DNA from 2 places in the Solibacillus sp. FSL W8-0474 genome. Region 1 is predicted to be linked to the other one. Evidence: riboswitches for the same ligand, from Rfam matches in the RefSeq annotation. Region 1 holds a riboswitch; the other holds the start of a gene.

The links. Region 1 has a riboswitch for glycine ahead of NYE67_RS08415 (amino acid permease). Riboswitches for the same ligand answer to the same signal wherever they lie in the genome.
Region 2: it holds a riboswitch for glycine, as region 1 does, so the genes downstream of both, gcvT (glycine cleavage system aminomethyltransferase GcvT) here and NYE67_RS08415 (amino acid permease) in region 1, are expected to answer to the same signal.

What each region holds. Positions count from the first base shown of each region.
Region 1 covers NZ_JBBOQJ010000001.1:1,702,130-1,709,369, reverse strand. The annotation lists gene NYE67_RS08425 (MFS transporter) at 1-1,072, shown strand, start outside; gene NYE67_RS08420 (hypothetical protein) at 1,069-1,242, shown strand; gene NYE67_RS08415 (amino acid permease) at 1,405-2,742, opposite strand; glycine riboswitch at 2,902-2,980, opposite strand; gene NYE67_RS08410 (DUF3997 domain-containing protein) at 3,407-3,847, shown strand; gene NYE67_RS08405 (hypothetical protein) at 3,881-4,147, opposite strand; gene NYE67_RS08400 (tetratricopeptide repeat protein) at 4,270-4,758, opposite strand; gene NYE67_RS08395 (RNA polymerase sigma factor) at 5,096-5,608, shown strand; gene NYE67_RS08390 (hypothetical protein) at 5,592-6,554, shown strand; gene NYE67_RS08385 (NIPSNAP family protein) at 6,761-7,105, opposite strand; partial or broken gene NYE67_RS08380 (lipid II flippase Amj family protein) at 7,158-7,240, opposite strand, start outside.
Region 2 covers NZ_JBBOQJ010000001.1:2,470,338-2,477,577, reverse strand. The annotation lists gene comGA (competence type IV pilus ATPase ComGA) at 98-1,114, shown strand; gene comGB (competence type IV pilus assembly protein ComGB) at 1,095-2,168, shown strand; gene comGC (competence type IV pilus major pilin ComGC) at 2,187-2,498, shown strand; gene NYE67_RS20805 (prepilin-type N-terminal cleavage/methylation domain-containing protein) at 2,517-3,068, shown strand; gene NYE67_RS12455 (pilus assembly FimT family protein) at 2,977-3,270, shown strand; gene comGF (competence type IV pilus minor pilin ComGF) at 3,267-3,719, shown strand; gene NYE67_RS12445 (shikimate kinase) at 4,148-4,660, shown strand; glycine riboswitch at 4,791-4,883, shown strand; gene gcvT (glycine cleavage system aminomethyltransferase GcvT) at 5,156-6,259, shown strand; gene gcvPA (aminomethyl-transferring glycine dehydrogenase subunit GcvPA) at 6,283-7,240, shown strand, end outside.

The sequences.
Region 1 (7,240 bases):
TATCATTGGTCCAATTGCCCGGATTATTTGCAGCTTTTTTGCCGGCTCCATTGTAGACCGTTCCAATAAAAGGACGATTCTCATATTCAGTGATTTATCCCGCGCAGGTATTGTTTGTTTGATGCCACTGCTTACGGATATTTGGCTAATATACTGCTTCATATTCCTCGCCAATATTGCAGTATGTTTCTCCAATCCGAGCACTACCTATATGATTACAAAGCTTGTACAGCCAAATGATCGTTTACGCTTCAACTCTATTAACGCTATGCTTGGCTCCGGAAGCTTTATGGTCGGGCCTGCGTTAAGTGGCGCAATCATCGCCTTTAGCAGTACTTCTACTGCGATGTGGATAAATGCATGCATGCTTCTGTTTAGTGCATGGATGATGTACTTACTGCCAAATGTTCAAGGTGAAATGACGAAACTATCAAAGACGATTACCCCTGCCGTAATTCGGGATGACTTTTATGTCGTCTGGAAATTTATTCGTGAGAAAAAAGCAATTTTATACTTTTTTGTTTTATATTCAACTGCTCTCATGATCTGTTATTCACTTGATTCACAGGAAATGTCATTTTTAAAGGATTTTCATGAGGTGTCTGATACCGCATACGGCATCATAGTCGGACTGACTGGAATTGGTGCCATCGTTGGTGGATTTATGGCTGCTAAATATGTCAAAAAATTATCGCTCATTTCATATATTGGAGCAGGCTTTTCTTTAACATTAGTATGTTATTTTGTGTTTTATTTTTCATCGAATCTGATATTGGCCATTGCTTCGTTCATTTTACTTGGATTATTTATGGCATTTAGTAATGCGGGCTATGCAACATTTTATCAGCAAACGATTCCTACTGAAATTATGGGTCGGTTTGGCAGTACGTTAGGTTTAATCGAAAGTGTGATGCAAATCGTGTTGACACTGGTTATTGGTGTTTTAGCTGAAATCTATTCCATCCAGCTGATAACAAGTTTATTTGCTTTTATTGGTGTCTTAATGGCCTGTCTTGTGTACGTTTATTTACTAAGAAATTCAATGTTATTCTTACAGGAGGAGTTAAAATGATTACTTATGAAGCAGTTTGTTTTTGCTGTAAACAGCCTTTTTTATTGGTGGAAGGCACAACAAAATACCAAAAGTATAAACGGAATATGCGTGGCAAGTTTTCCTGTGATAGTTGCGACGATAAAATCCATATGGAGGCACGGAAAAATTTACTGGGGAAACTGCGGTAGATATTCGCCAGTTTTATCGGGTTATTCGCCACTTTTATGCAGATATTCGTCACTTTTCCTCTCTTAATCGTCACTCTTCATTTGACATTCGCCACTTTGACCCCGTTATTCGTCAATCATCAAAAAAAGGCGCCTCGCACATGCGGAGCGCCTTCCTTATATTTATTTTTTCCGAATTGCATATAAAACAAATAGCAAAATAAACCATAATGGCGTCAGCATAAGAGAAGTTCTTGTAGCCTCTGAAATCGCCATAATAATTAATAGAAAGAAGAAAAAGGCTAAAACCAAATAGTTCACAAACGGCGTTAATGGTGCTTTAAATATCGATTTCGCATGCAAATCCGGGTGGCGCTTTTTGTAAATGATATGCGAGATTAAAATAATGCTCCACACCCAAATAAAGCAAATCGCGCTGATTGTCGTTACAATGCTAAAGGCATCATCCGGCATCAGATAGCTAAGCAGCGCACCGATTGATACGACGATTGCAGAAAATAATAATCCGTTTTGCGGAACGGCATTTTTATTTAATTTACCGAAAGATTTCGGAGCCTGTTCCCCTTTACTTAAACTAAACAGCATACGGCTTGTTGAGAACATCCCACTATTTCCTGCAGAGGCAGCTGATGTTAATACGACAAAATTAATAAGTCCTGCCGCAATCGGAATACCGACTAAAGCAAATACTTGAACGAACGGTGAGCTTGTAGCACTTAACGTATCCCAAGGGTTAATCGTTAAAATAACAAATAGCGCACCTACGTAAAACAGTAATATACGGATCGGTATTTTATTAATGGCCGATGGTATATTTTTTTGCGGATTTTCCGTTTCAGCAGCTGCTACCCCTACTAATTCCACTCCAACAAATGCAAAGACAACCATTTGGAAAGCCATAAGGAAGCCAAATGCTCCGTTCGGGAATAAACCGCCATGCTCCCAAAGATTAGATACGGCAACTTTTCCAGCATCTGTTTCAAATCCAATGATGAGTAATACAATCCCGATTGCAATAAGTGCAATGATCGTAATAATTTTTATAAGAGCAAACCAAAATTCCAGTTCACCGAATAATTTTACAGTCAATAAATTTAAGATTAGTAAGACTACTAAACAGGCAATGGCCGGCACCCATTGAGGGATATCAAACCAGTATTGTGTATACATTCCGACCGCTATAATATCTGCCATAGCCGTCATAATCCAGCAGAACCAATATGTCCAGCCAGTAACGTACCCTGCCCAATCTCCTAAATATTCTGTAGCGAACTCTGTAAATGAAGCATAGCCCCCTTTTGATAATAGGAGCTCTCCAAGTGCCCGCATGACGAAAAATAAAGCTATCCCTACGATTAAATACCCGATGATTATTGATGGTCCTGCAAGTGAGATCGCTTTTCCTGATCCTAAAAATAGACCTGTACCGATTGTTCCGCCAATCGCAATTATTTGTACATGCCGATTTTTAAGATCGCGCTTTAGTTCATGTTGTTCCAAAACGAATTCCTCCAAAGGATAAGTATTTTGTCTGCCACAAGGACAGCGCAAAATAATAGGTAAATGTTCGCGGTTCATCCAATCATGTTTTCTGAAAATTAAAAAAGGAACTGATAATTCACCAGTTCCTGTAGATAAGAATAATAACGTCCCTTATTATTCCTGTCTTCTGTCCTTTTGCCTGAGATAATGAACCCTTCGGCGACGCGGTACACGCGCTCTCTCCAGAAACTGCTCCCGTCAGTAGTGCTATCCACGACGATCTTCGCTTGATATGTATGTAATTAATCCCTATTTGTTGTCAGCAACCCCCAACTCCAAACAGGTCGCTCACGATACTATTATTGTACAATAATTAATACTAACAACTATTTTGTGTTGTTACAATGGTTACAAAATAAAATTAAATCGAAACAAGCAATTTATCAATGTTTCCACTATTTTGTAAACGTGTTACAGAATTTTTATCCTTAAAAAAGTATCACACTGAAAATAATATATCTTATTTTCAGATTATTATTGAAACTAAAAAGACTCTCACCTAAACCGGCTAAGTGAGATAAAAAAACACAGGATTCTTTAAGCGTTTTAGGAGGAAGGAACTTATTCCCATTTTATACGTATTAAAATAAAGGACGAAACGCTTTTTAATGGAGGGACAACATTGAAACATTTAATTTTATTGATCGTATCTTGTTTGATTTTATCCGGATGTGCGGGATTAGCAGATTATACAATTTCATTGGAGAATGGTTATCGAATTGATAGACTTTCAGCTCATCAAATTCAAATATACGGAGAAGAACCGGTTAATGATGGAAAGGAAAATACAATAAACTATTTGTATGTACCAGCTGAAGTGACTGCTGTATGGTGGAATGAACAGTATATTATCGCAAAACAATTGCACTTAAAGTCAAACGGACGAGGTGTAGAAGAACCACCAAAAAAATTTAGTGATGCTGAGTATTCTTATTGGATAATTGAAATGAATAAAAACGAAGTAAAGGGTCCCCTAACGTTAAAAGAGTTAGAAAGTGATTCAGAACAATTAGGTATTAACGTCGTCTTTACACCAGTCGAAAAGCTAAAAAGGGAACCATAATTGATTAATGAACAACCATTAGGAAGACTTTCGTTAGTCTAAAGCTTCTTTATCTGTTATATCACCCTTGTCATTTGACCAAATCTGAAATTTTTGTCCATCAATCTCAACTACCAATACGTATTCTGAAAACCATTCACCCCAAGAACTTATATGATTTATCGTAATAATATTTTCAATTTCAGGATTATGTTCAATTATTTTATCTTTTACACTGTTCATCATAATGCTTGGTACTACAAAATACGTAGCTATCATTATAATTACTATGCTGCTCAAACCGATTATTACCTTTTTCAAAATATCACCTCTAATGAGTGTTGCCAAATTTCGATTTAAAAACGTTTATGGGGTCTATTTTTTATACTTTTTGATCTTGATTTTTTAAGCACGTTTTTTGTAGAAGTACAAATTTTTACAACCTATTTCCAAGTTTCATCTAATTTATCAGAATAGAAATTGATAGCTCTTTTATAACTAAGTATTTCAGAGTCTGTTGTAGTATCTAGCAGGCATTTCAATAAAATTTCCATTGCTTTTCTATAATCGTTTAAATTATACAGGGTCATTGAATAAAATACTTGAATTGCTCTGTTATTTGGAAATAAACCGATTCCTTTAAGAAATGTATTTTTTGATTTTTCGTATTCTCCTAATGTTCTATATGTACTTCCAAGTCCCAATATTGCTCCTTCTAGATCTTTACCAGATAGTCCTAACTTAATAGCCCTTTCATAAAAGGGAACTGCTTTTGATTCTTCTCCTAAAATATCAAAACTCCAAGCGCATTGATAGTTAACCAATGCATTATCAGGGTATTCCTCAACTATTTTCAAAAGTAATTGATTCGATTCTTTCTTTTTATTATCTTTTCGTAATTCAAGTGCTCTTATAAACTTTTCTTCTTTCAATGTAAATAACCCCTTTTCATACTTTTATAAAAATCTTTCTTTCACTAAGCTACACAGTTATTAGAATTATAACCTCCCCATAGCGTCATTGGGTACTTACTGTTCATAAGCGTTCATAAGCAGCCAACACACCCCCTATTCAATTGAACGGGGGGTGTTGGTTTCCTGACTGGCTTTCTCTTATATCGTCACATAAAATTAAAGATAACTTTAAATTAACATATTTTCCCTATAATTATAAGGTTAAATGCATTAAACAAAAGCCCCGTTAAAAATCTCATTAAATTTAAAACTTATTCTTCACTTATTCGACTATATATACAAAGGAGGCAAACAAATGTCTTGGGAGGAATTGTATTTAGAATATAGCGATGCCATACACAACTACATTTTTTTACTTGTGGGTAATCATGAAGTTGCAGAAGATCTTACACACGATACCTTTGTTAAAGTGAAGTATTCATTAGACCAATTTAGAGGCGAATCATCAAATAAAACATGGCTTTTTTCCATTGCCAGGAATACTACGTATGATTTTTTAAGAAGAAAAAAGATTATACAATTTATCCCCTTCTTGTCTTCTGATATCGAGAGTAATCAAATAACACCTGCTGATTATTTAGAGCGACAGGAATCTGCATTCGAATTATATGAGGCAATTAATCAACTTAAAATTTCCTACCAAGAAGTGATTATTCTTAGATATATACATGAGCTTTCCATTGAAGAAACCGCTGCGATATTGAACTGGTCCATAAGTAAAGTAAAATCAAAGGCATTCATAGCAACGAAAAAATTAAAGGATGAATTGTTACGTAAGGGGGTAGAAAAAAATGGATTATTTCAATAAAGAAAAGGATTTTCAACAATTAAGAAATTTACCTCGAACTGATTCAAATAAAATTAAAACGATGAAACGAATTCAAAATAGTAACAAAAACCGACCGTACTCATTTAAATACGTCATTACTTCTATTGCAGTCGTTTTATTGGCAGTAATCGTATTTTTAACTTATTTCTACTCTTCCGAACAGCAAATAAACACTGCACATAAATCATCCGAATTGATTTTAAGTAACTTGAAAGTTGGAATGTCTGAGGATGAAGTAAAAGAGCTATTGGATGAATATTATGTCACTGGTGAATCTATGGTTTCCTTTGATGGAGTACCGATTTGGCGATATGAAATCGAAAAATCTGGGGACTATACGTATGCCGTAGAAGGTCCAACACATTCCGAATTCTTAGCGTTTGAGAAAATGATAAAAGGAAACATCAAAATGATTTTATTTATTCATTGGAATGAGCAACATTTAGTAAAACAATTTTCTGCCAATTATTATGATGAGCATACCGCTAACATTTATGATGTTCGAGTACTAGCAGATGGTACAACAGTAAAACAGGCAATTTTTCCTACTGAGCAAAAAAACACACAAAACATTTTCGTCGATATGTCTCTCGTGAAAGAAAAACTTCAAATTGGTATGGGAATGGATGAAGTAAAGAAAATATTAGGTGACCATTATGTAACCGAAATAGAGGTAAGCATGGGAACTTTAAGATGGAGTTATGACTTTGGAAAAGATGAGGACTTTCAATTTTTTGATGAATTAGGCTTTGGACAACTAGAAGATATGAAACAAGGTAAAATTCAAGCTCATATTAGTATTGAATGGGATGAAAATAATTTAGCGAAGCAATATTATGCCGTTTATTTGAATGAGGAAGATGACAAAGTCTACGAATACGGTCTATATAAAGATGGTTATTCTAAAGATAACCCCATTTATTAGAATCAATCTGTTTAATTATAAAAGATACAATTTAACGTTTCCATTCCCCCTTCGAACTAGTTTGGTAATATTAATCGAAGGGGGATGGGCTATGAAGAAAACAAGTTTAGGCTTTGCACTAATAGTTATATGTATATTCCAAGTAGGGACGTTTCTAATTTTTAATAAACAAAGAGTATTATCTTAATCGTTATAAGTAGTAATCATCAAGACATAGTTACCGTAGAAATCAATTCTTCATTTTTTACTTGTAATATGTATTTCGATAAAACGTAATCTCTCCCACCATTTTCTTCATACCATGTTTTTATTTTATTTACGTGATTGAGATCTGCTTTTATTTTGGTTTCAATTTCAATATAAGCCTCATAGTTATCATATTCCCAAATAGCAAAAATTTCTGTAGTATGATCATCATTCGGTTTCATCCATCTACCAATGAGCCGACTACCATGGCTCAATTGATTAGGTAAATTCGTTTCATTAAAGTGATGATTAAATCGGTCTACAAATTCATTTTTTACAACGTAATATTTTCTACGATAGAACATTTAGAATACCCTCCTGCTTAAAAGTAAGTTAAACCTCATCAATTTTAAATTACTATGCAATGAATTTTGCAAACCAAGCAACATAATGCGCTCCTGGAATAAATAGGAGTTGGGCGAATAATGTTCCTAAAAGTC
Region 2 (7,240 bases), 770 kb from region 1:
AAAAAATACCTTAAAAAGAAATTATTTCACCATTTCTATTAATTTTGTATAGTCGGTTTTATAATATAAATAGATAAAAGATATCAAGTTAAAAGAGGTGATTATTATCGAACAGCAATCTATAATTGAACAAAAATGTTTAGAGCTATTGTCGAATGCAGCAAAGCTTGATGCAACGGATATTCATTTAATTCCAAGAGAAGAGTGTTTTGATGTATTGCTCAGAAAGTATGGCCGGTTTGAAAAGACTAATGAAATTCCCAATGATCTCGCCTTACGAATGATTTCCTACTTTAAATTTTTGTCATCCCTCGATATTAGTGAAAGGCGAAAACCCCAAAGTGGTGCGTTTCAAAAATTTATCGGCCAATCGATGTATGCATTCCGAATTTCTACATTACCTTCCAGTTTTTACAAAGAGAGCTTGGCAATTCGTTTATTGCGTCAAAATCACACAGTCCCCTTAAAAACATTATGTCATTTCCATGAGAGTGTTCGACAGCTAGATAGGCTGGCCCGTATGGATAGCGGGTTAATATTGATTAGTGGGGCGACTGGCAGTGGAAAGACGACCACTTTATATTCAATGTTGCAATACTGTGCTCAGCATCTTTCACGACATGTTATATCAATTGAAGACCCGGTGGAAAGTACACAGGATCATCTGCTGCAAATTCAAGTTAATGAACGGGCTGGTATTACGTATTCAGCCGGTTTGAAGGCAGTATTGAGACATTCACCTGAAGTCATCATGCTTGGAGAAATCCGTGATCAGGAAACAGCGAAGGTTGCGATGGAAGCCGCATTTTCAGGGCATTTAGTTATCTCAACAATTCATGCGAAAGATACTGTTAATTGTTTATATCGGCTTCAGGATTTGTCTGTTTCTTTGGAAGAGATGAGGCAAATGCTTAAAGCCGTCATTTCACAGCGTCTTATCGAAACTGATGAACAGGGCTATAAAGCAGTTTTTGAATTTTTGACAGATAAACAATTACAGCGGGCGATAGAATCTATAATAGAAGGCAATCGTTTTACACTGCCTTATGAACAAACAATAGCTGGACAAAAGGCACTATTAAAAGGAGAAGGCTATGAATATATCTCTCATTAAAAACCTACCGACCACCCCGTTATTTCACAAAACAATTATTAAGCCTTCCGAATTCCCTACATTACTTCAACGCATTTCAACATTATTAAATGAAGGCTATACATTTGCCCATAGTATAGAAATGCTGCTTCCTTATCATGTGAAACATTATGAACCGGTACAACAGGAAATATCAAATATCCTGCACAATGGAGGGAATGTGACACAAGTTTTTCAGTTCCTCCGGTTGGACAATCAGTATTTAGTATCAATAGAAATGGCCGAAGTAACCGGCAGATTGAGCGAAGCAATAGAAATAGTATCAAAGCAACTTACCTTCCAACAACAAGCGAAACTGAAATTGTTAAAAGTAATTTCTTATCCAATAGTGTTATTTTCCTTTTTAATACTGCTGTTTTTTGCGTTCCGTACGTATTTTTTGCCGAATATGGCTTCCGTCGTAGCTTCGCGTGGTCAAGTTGAGGAATCAGCAAGTATCCAATGGTCTGCATTTTTCCTCCATTTGCCCGACTATATCGTAGCAGCTAGTATTTTTTTATGCTGTCTGCTGATAACGTTTATTTTTTATGTAAGAAAGAAACGCATCGACATACAACTCCATCTGCTATTTAAGCTTCCTTTCTTCAGCCTAATTTGGCGATTGATATTAACAAGACAATTTTCACGACATTTAGGTAATCTTTTGGTCGCGGGAATTTCTCTTCAAGATGCATTTGACCATTTGAAATCCCAGCAGCATCAGAAACAAATAGCCTATATTGCCGAAACGTTACAGGAACGTATTCTTATCGGTGATTCTTTATCTCATTCTGTTGTACTTGTCGGTTATTTTTATCCTAAGTTTGAACATTTTATTGCCCACGGTGAGGCTAGTGGTTTACTGGGGCGGGAACTGATTTTATATTGTGAGCTTCTTGATGAAAAGCTGCAGAAAGTTATAGAACGGTTACTGGCAATTGTTCAACCATTACTTTTTATCATTATTGCCATGTGTGTCATTGCTGCTTATTTAAGTATTTTAATTCCTATGTATGATGTAATTGATTTTATTTAAGAAGAGGTGGAAGAGATGATGAAAAATGAAAAAGGATTTACGTTAGTTGAAATGCTTGTTGTATTGTTAATTATTTCTATATTGATTCTAGTAACCATTCCTAATGTCTCCAAACATTTCGCGTCAATTGATGAAAAAGGCTGTGATGCCTATGTTTTAATGCTTCAAGGACAAGTGGAGGCGTATAAGTTGAACCATAAAGAATATCCAAGTTCCATATCAGACTTAATAGAAGAGAACTATGTTATGGAAGAAGATTTACGATGCCCTGATAATACGCAAATTAAAATTGAGAATGGCAAAGTGATAGCTTCGACTTCGGGCAGCTAGCTAACACGGTAATAATAAATGAAGTTAAAAATAAGAACAGTTTTAACGAATGAAAAAGGGTTTACTTTATTGGAAATGCTCGTTGTCCTCTCGATCTTTATGGTGGTAAGTACAGCAATTCTCTTTTTTTCACATAAACCATTGTTGGATTTTACCGAAAAACAATTAATGAATCAAAATGAACTATTAATAAGAATGACACAGTTGATTTCAATTGAAAAAGAGAATCCACATAGTTTTGAAATCGTCAATTGCCGTAGAATTCGTATAAGGGAAATGAATAGAGAGGGCGTTATATACGAGCAGATGGTGCCTAGTCACATTGAAATATTTATAACGACCCCGAACTCAAGGCTCAGCTTTAATACGAAAGGAAATGCGCATGCGTTTGGGCGAATTATGTACCATTTTGAAAATGTGAGTTATCAATACTCTGTGAATATTGGGAAAGCAAGAATTTTGGAAAAGGAGGTTTTTCATGACACAGGGAGGCCTAACGCTTGTAGAAACACTGTTGGCAGTCGTCATTTTATTTTTCCTGACTTCAACCATGATTCCACTCACTTATAATATGAAACAGCAAATAGCAGATCAAAAATTGCAGACCCATGCCGCTGAGGTCGCCTTCATGGGTGCGTTAAAATATAAAAGATACAGTCAATCAGCCGGTACTCAAGAAATCGATCAAACCGTTTTTCATTGGACCTATAATGGCCAGCAACTTTGTGTTCTGTTCGATAACAACGGGGTGGAAGAGGAGCAATGTATATGAAACGAGCTCGGATAAATGAGGCAGGATTTACACTGTTGGAAAGTCTGTTCCAGTTAACTGTTTTCGGTTTGTTCGCTTCGATTAGCTTACTAATCCTAATTTGGGTAAACGATATCCAGCAAATACAGAAGATGAAGGATGAAGTGAATTGGGAGTTTTTCGTCTATGATTTACATCAATATAATATGAATTCGGCATCCGGAAGATTATATAATTCCAGCACATTGCAGCTTGAAATGCTAAATGACCCAAATGATAGGTTATTTGTATTTGATAAATCAGAGCTGCATTTACGGAAAAGGTCGAATAAAGGGGGCAATGAGATTCTATTGCCATTCGTTGATAATTGGCATCTAGAAGGAATCGACAATGATCTAAATATGAAAGTGGTGATGCAGGATGGAACGGAAAGAGAACGATCCCTCGTGTTACCATTGGATCCGAAATGAAAAAGGGGCATTATTTTTGCTGGCAATTCTCTTATTATTCATCGTTACTGGATCTGCCATTTTATATACAAATGCGTATTTTGCACAATTAAAATTTTATAATTCATTGGAATCTATTTACGTTCGTGCTACGATAAACATACTAAATACTCATTGAAGTTTCGACTTCTTTCAACAATTGTCTTCTATCTCCCAAAATAGAGGGGAATGACAGTGTAAAATTCAAATGAAAGAAGTTAATATCTCGGCAATTATTAAAAGTTGGGTAAGAAATACTTAAAGTGAAAGTCACCTATGCATCGTTAATGGGTAGTAGTAAGTAATGCATTAAAAATTGGAATTTCACATTAAGTACAAAACCAGTTTTCAATATATTGAAATAGAGGTGCTATGGAAAAGTAGTTCGTAATTAGAAGAAGGTGAACAGCATGCGAAAAATATATTTAGTTGGATTTATGGGATGCGGAAAAAGTGCGATTGGCAGAAGATTAAGCTATTTCTTAAAGATGCCCTATTATGATATGGACCATGAAATCGTTCGGCAACAAGGAATGTCAATTCCAGAGATCTTTGAACAATACGGGGAAGCACATTTTCGAAAAATAGAGACGGAATTTTTAAAAAACTTCCGTGATGAAGCATGCATTATCTCGACTGGCGGTGGGGTAGCCGTTAATGGAGAAAATCGTAAAATTATGCGAAAGACAGGGCTAGTCTTTTTCCTGGACGCCAAATTCGAAGATATATATATGCGAATTCGTAATGATAAAAATCGTCCCATAGTACAAATAAAGACAGAACAAGAGTTGGAAGAACTGTATCATAGCCGTAGAAAGGCTTATCGGGATGCAAGCCATATACAAGTACTGACAGTAGGTAGATCTTTAAGACAAATAGTTGAATACATTGCTTTTCAAGTAAATAGATTAAAAGGCGAATAATTTTTCGGAAAAGCGCAAAAAATGTTCGCTTATTAAGTAAAATTAAAAAAAGATTGCGTTTACAATACATTCAATGTTAGGATATTGCTAAGAGTACAGTTAATTTAAATTAGTTGAAAAACTAGCGCGGATGATGATACGGGGAGAGAACGTGATGTCACGTCGCCGAAGGAGCAAATAGCGGTGCTATGAATCTCTCAGGCAAAAAGACTCGTATTTGACGCAACTCTGGAGAGTGCTGTTGTAGTACAAGTTACTGGCAGCCACCAAAGGGGAAAGCCTAAAATGTGATAGACTATCAAATTTAGGTGTAACTTTCAGGTGCAAGGACAGAGAATCCCATTAAAAGGGATTCGTCTGTCTTTTTTTTATGGAAAAAAATACGTTTTCCAATTTAAAAGTAAAAAGAGGCAGCTAGCTGTACCGCACAATGTAATCATTCCCCGTCACATTTTTACAATGGTTATAACATAAAAAATTTAAGGAGGAAATGACATGACAAATGAATTAAAACGTACACCGCTATTTGATGAATACGCAAAATATGGTGGGAAAACAATTGACTTTGGTGGGTGGGAATTACCTGTACAATTTTCTTCTATTAAAGAAGAACATGATGCAGTTCGTAACCGTGCTGGTCTTTTTGATGTTTCACATATGGGAGAAATTTTTGTAGAAGGTTCAGATGCATTACCATATTTACAAAAAATGCTGACGAATGATATCTCTAAAATCACAGTTGGTGGAGCACAATACAGTGCACTATGCTATGAAGACGGTGGAGTTGTAGATGATTTATTAACATATCGTTTAGCAGATGAGCGCTATTTGCTTTGTGTCAATGCCTCTAATATTGAAAAAGACTTCGAATGGTTGCAAAAACATGTAGAAGGCAATGTTACAGTAACAAACGCTTCAGATGACTATGCTCAAATTGCATTACAAGGTCCATTAGCAGAGGAATTGCTGCAATCGTTAACGACGGAAGACTTGGCAGCGATTAAATATTTCAAATTTAAAGACAATGTCGATGTAGCTGGACAATCGGTACTTGTATCTCGCTCTGGTTATACAGGTGAAGATGGATTTGAAATTTACGGTACACCAGAAGCTATTATCGAACTATGGAATAAAATTTTAGATACAGGTAAAGACAAAGGTGTTGTTGCAGCTGGTTTAGGTGCCCGTGATACATTAAGATTTGAAGCATGCCTGCCATTATACGGACAGGAACTGTCTAAAGAGATTACACCACTTGAAGCTGGGATTGGGTTTGCAGTGAAATTAGCTAAAGAACCACAATTTATCGGACAACAAGCATTAATTGATCAAAAAGAAAAAGGCCTAGCTCGTAAATCAGTAGGTATTGAGATGATTGATAAAGGGATTCCACGTACCGGTTATAAAGTATTTAAAGATGGTATTGAAATTGGAGAAGTTACAACTGGCACACAATCTCCGATGACGAAACGCAACATCGGTCTAGCTTTAATTGACGCAAAATTCGCTGAAGTCGGAACTGAGTTAGAAGTTGAAATTCGCAAAAATAGAGCGAAAGCATTAATTGTGGAAAAACCGTTTTATAAACGTACAAAATAATACTTTTGAAAAGAGGGTTAACAATGAAACATCGTTATTTACCAATGACGGAACAAGATAAGCAAGAAATGTTAGATCGCGTCGGAGTTGCTACAATCGATGAACTTTTTGCAGATATCCCGGAAAAAGTTCGCTTCCAAGGAAACTACAATATTAAACCTGCAAAATCAGAAGCAGCTTTAATGAAGGAATTATCGCAACTGGCGTCAAAAAACAAAGATACTGCTAGTAATGTATCGTTTTTAGGTGCTGGTGTATATAATCACTACAAACCTGTAATTGTTGATCATGTTATTTCCCGTTCAGAGTTTTATACAGCCTATACGCCATACCAACCGGAAATTTCCCAAGGTGAGTTACAAGCAATTTTTGAGTTCCAAACGATGATCGCCGAGCTTACAGGTATGGATATCGCAAACTCTTCTATGTATGATGGGGGTACAGCGTTAGCAGAGGCAGGAATGCTTGCTGCAGGCCATACTCGCCGTAAAAAGCTTTTAGTTTCCGGTGCAGTACACCCAGAGTATAAAGATGTAGTAACGATGTATGCATACGGTCAATCAATTGAAGTGGTAACAATCCCTACAAAAGACGGTGTAACAGATGTTGAAGCGTTAAAAGGATTAATTGACGATCAAACAGCTGGCGTTATCGTGCAATATCCAAACTTCTTCGGGCAAATTGAAAACTTGCAACCTCTTGCAGATATTACACATGATGCAAAAGGATTATTTATCGTATCTGCAAATCCATTAGCACTTGGCGTTTTAACACCTCCAGGAAAATTAGGAGCGGACATTACAGTTGGTGACGCACAGCCATTCGGCATTTCCGAAGCTTTTGGTGGTCCACACTGCGGTTACTTCGCTGTTACGACTAAATTGATGCGTAAAGTACCGGGACGTTTAGTTGGGGAAACAGTAGACCAAGATGGACGCAGAGGTTACGTATTGACATTACAAGCACGTGAACAACATATTC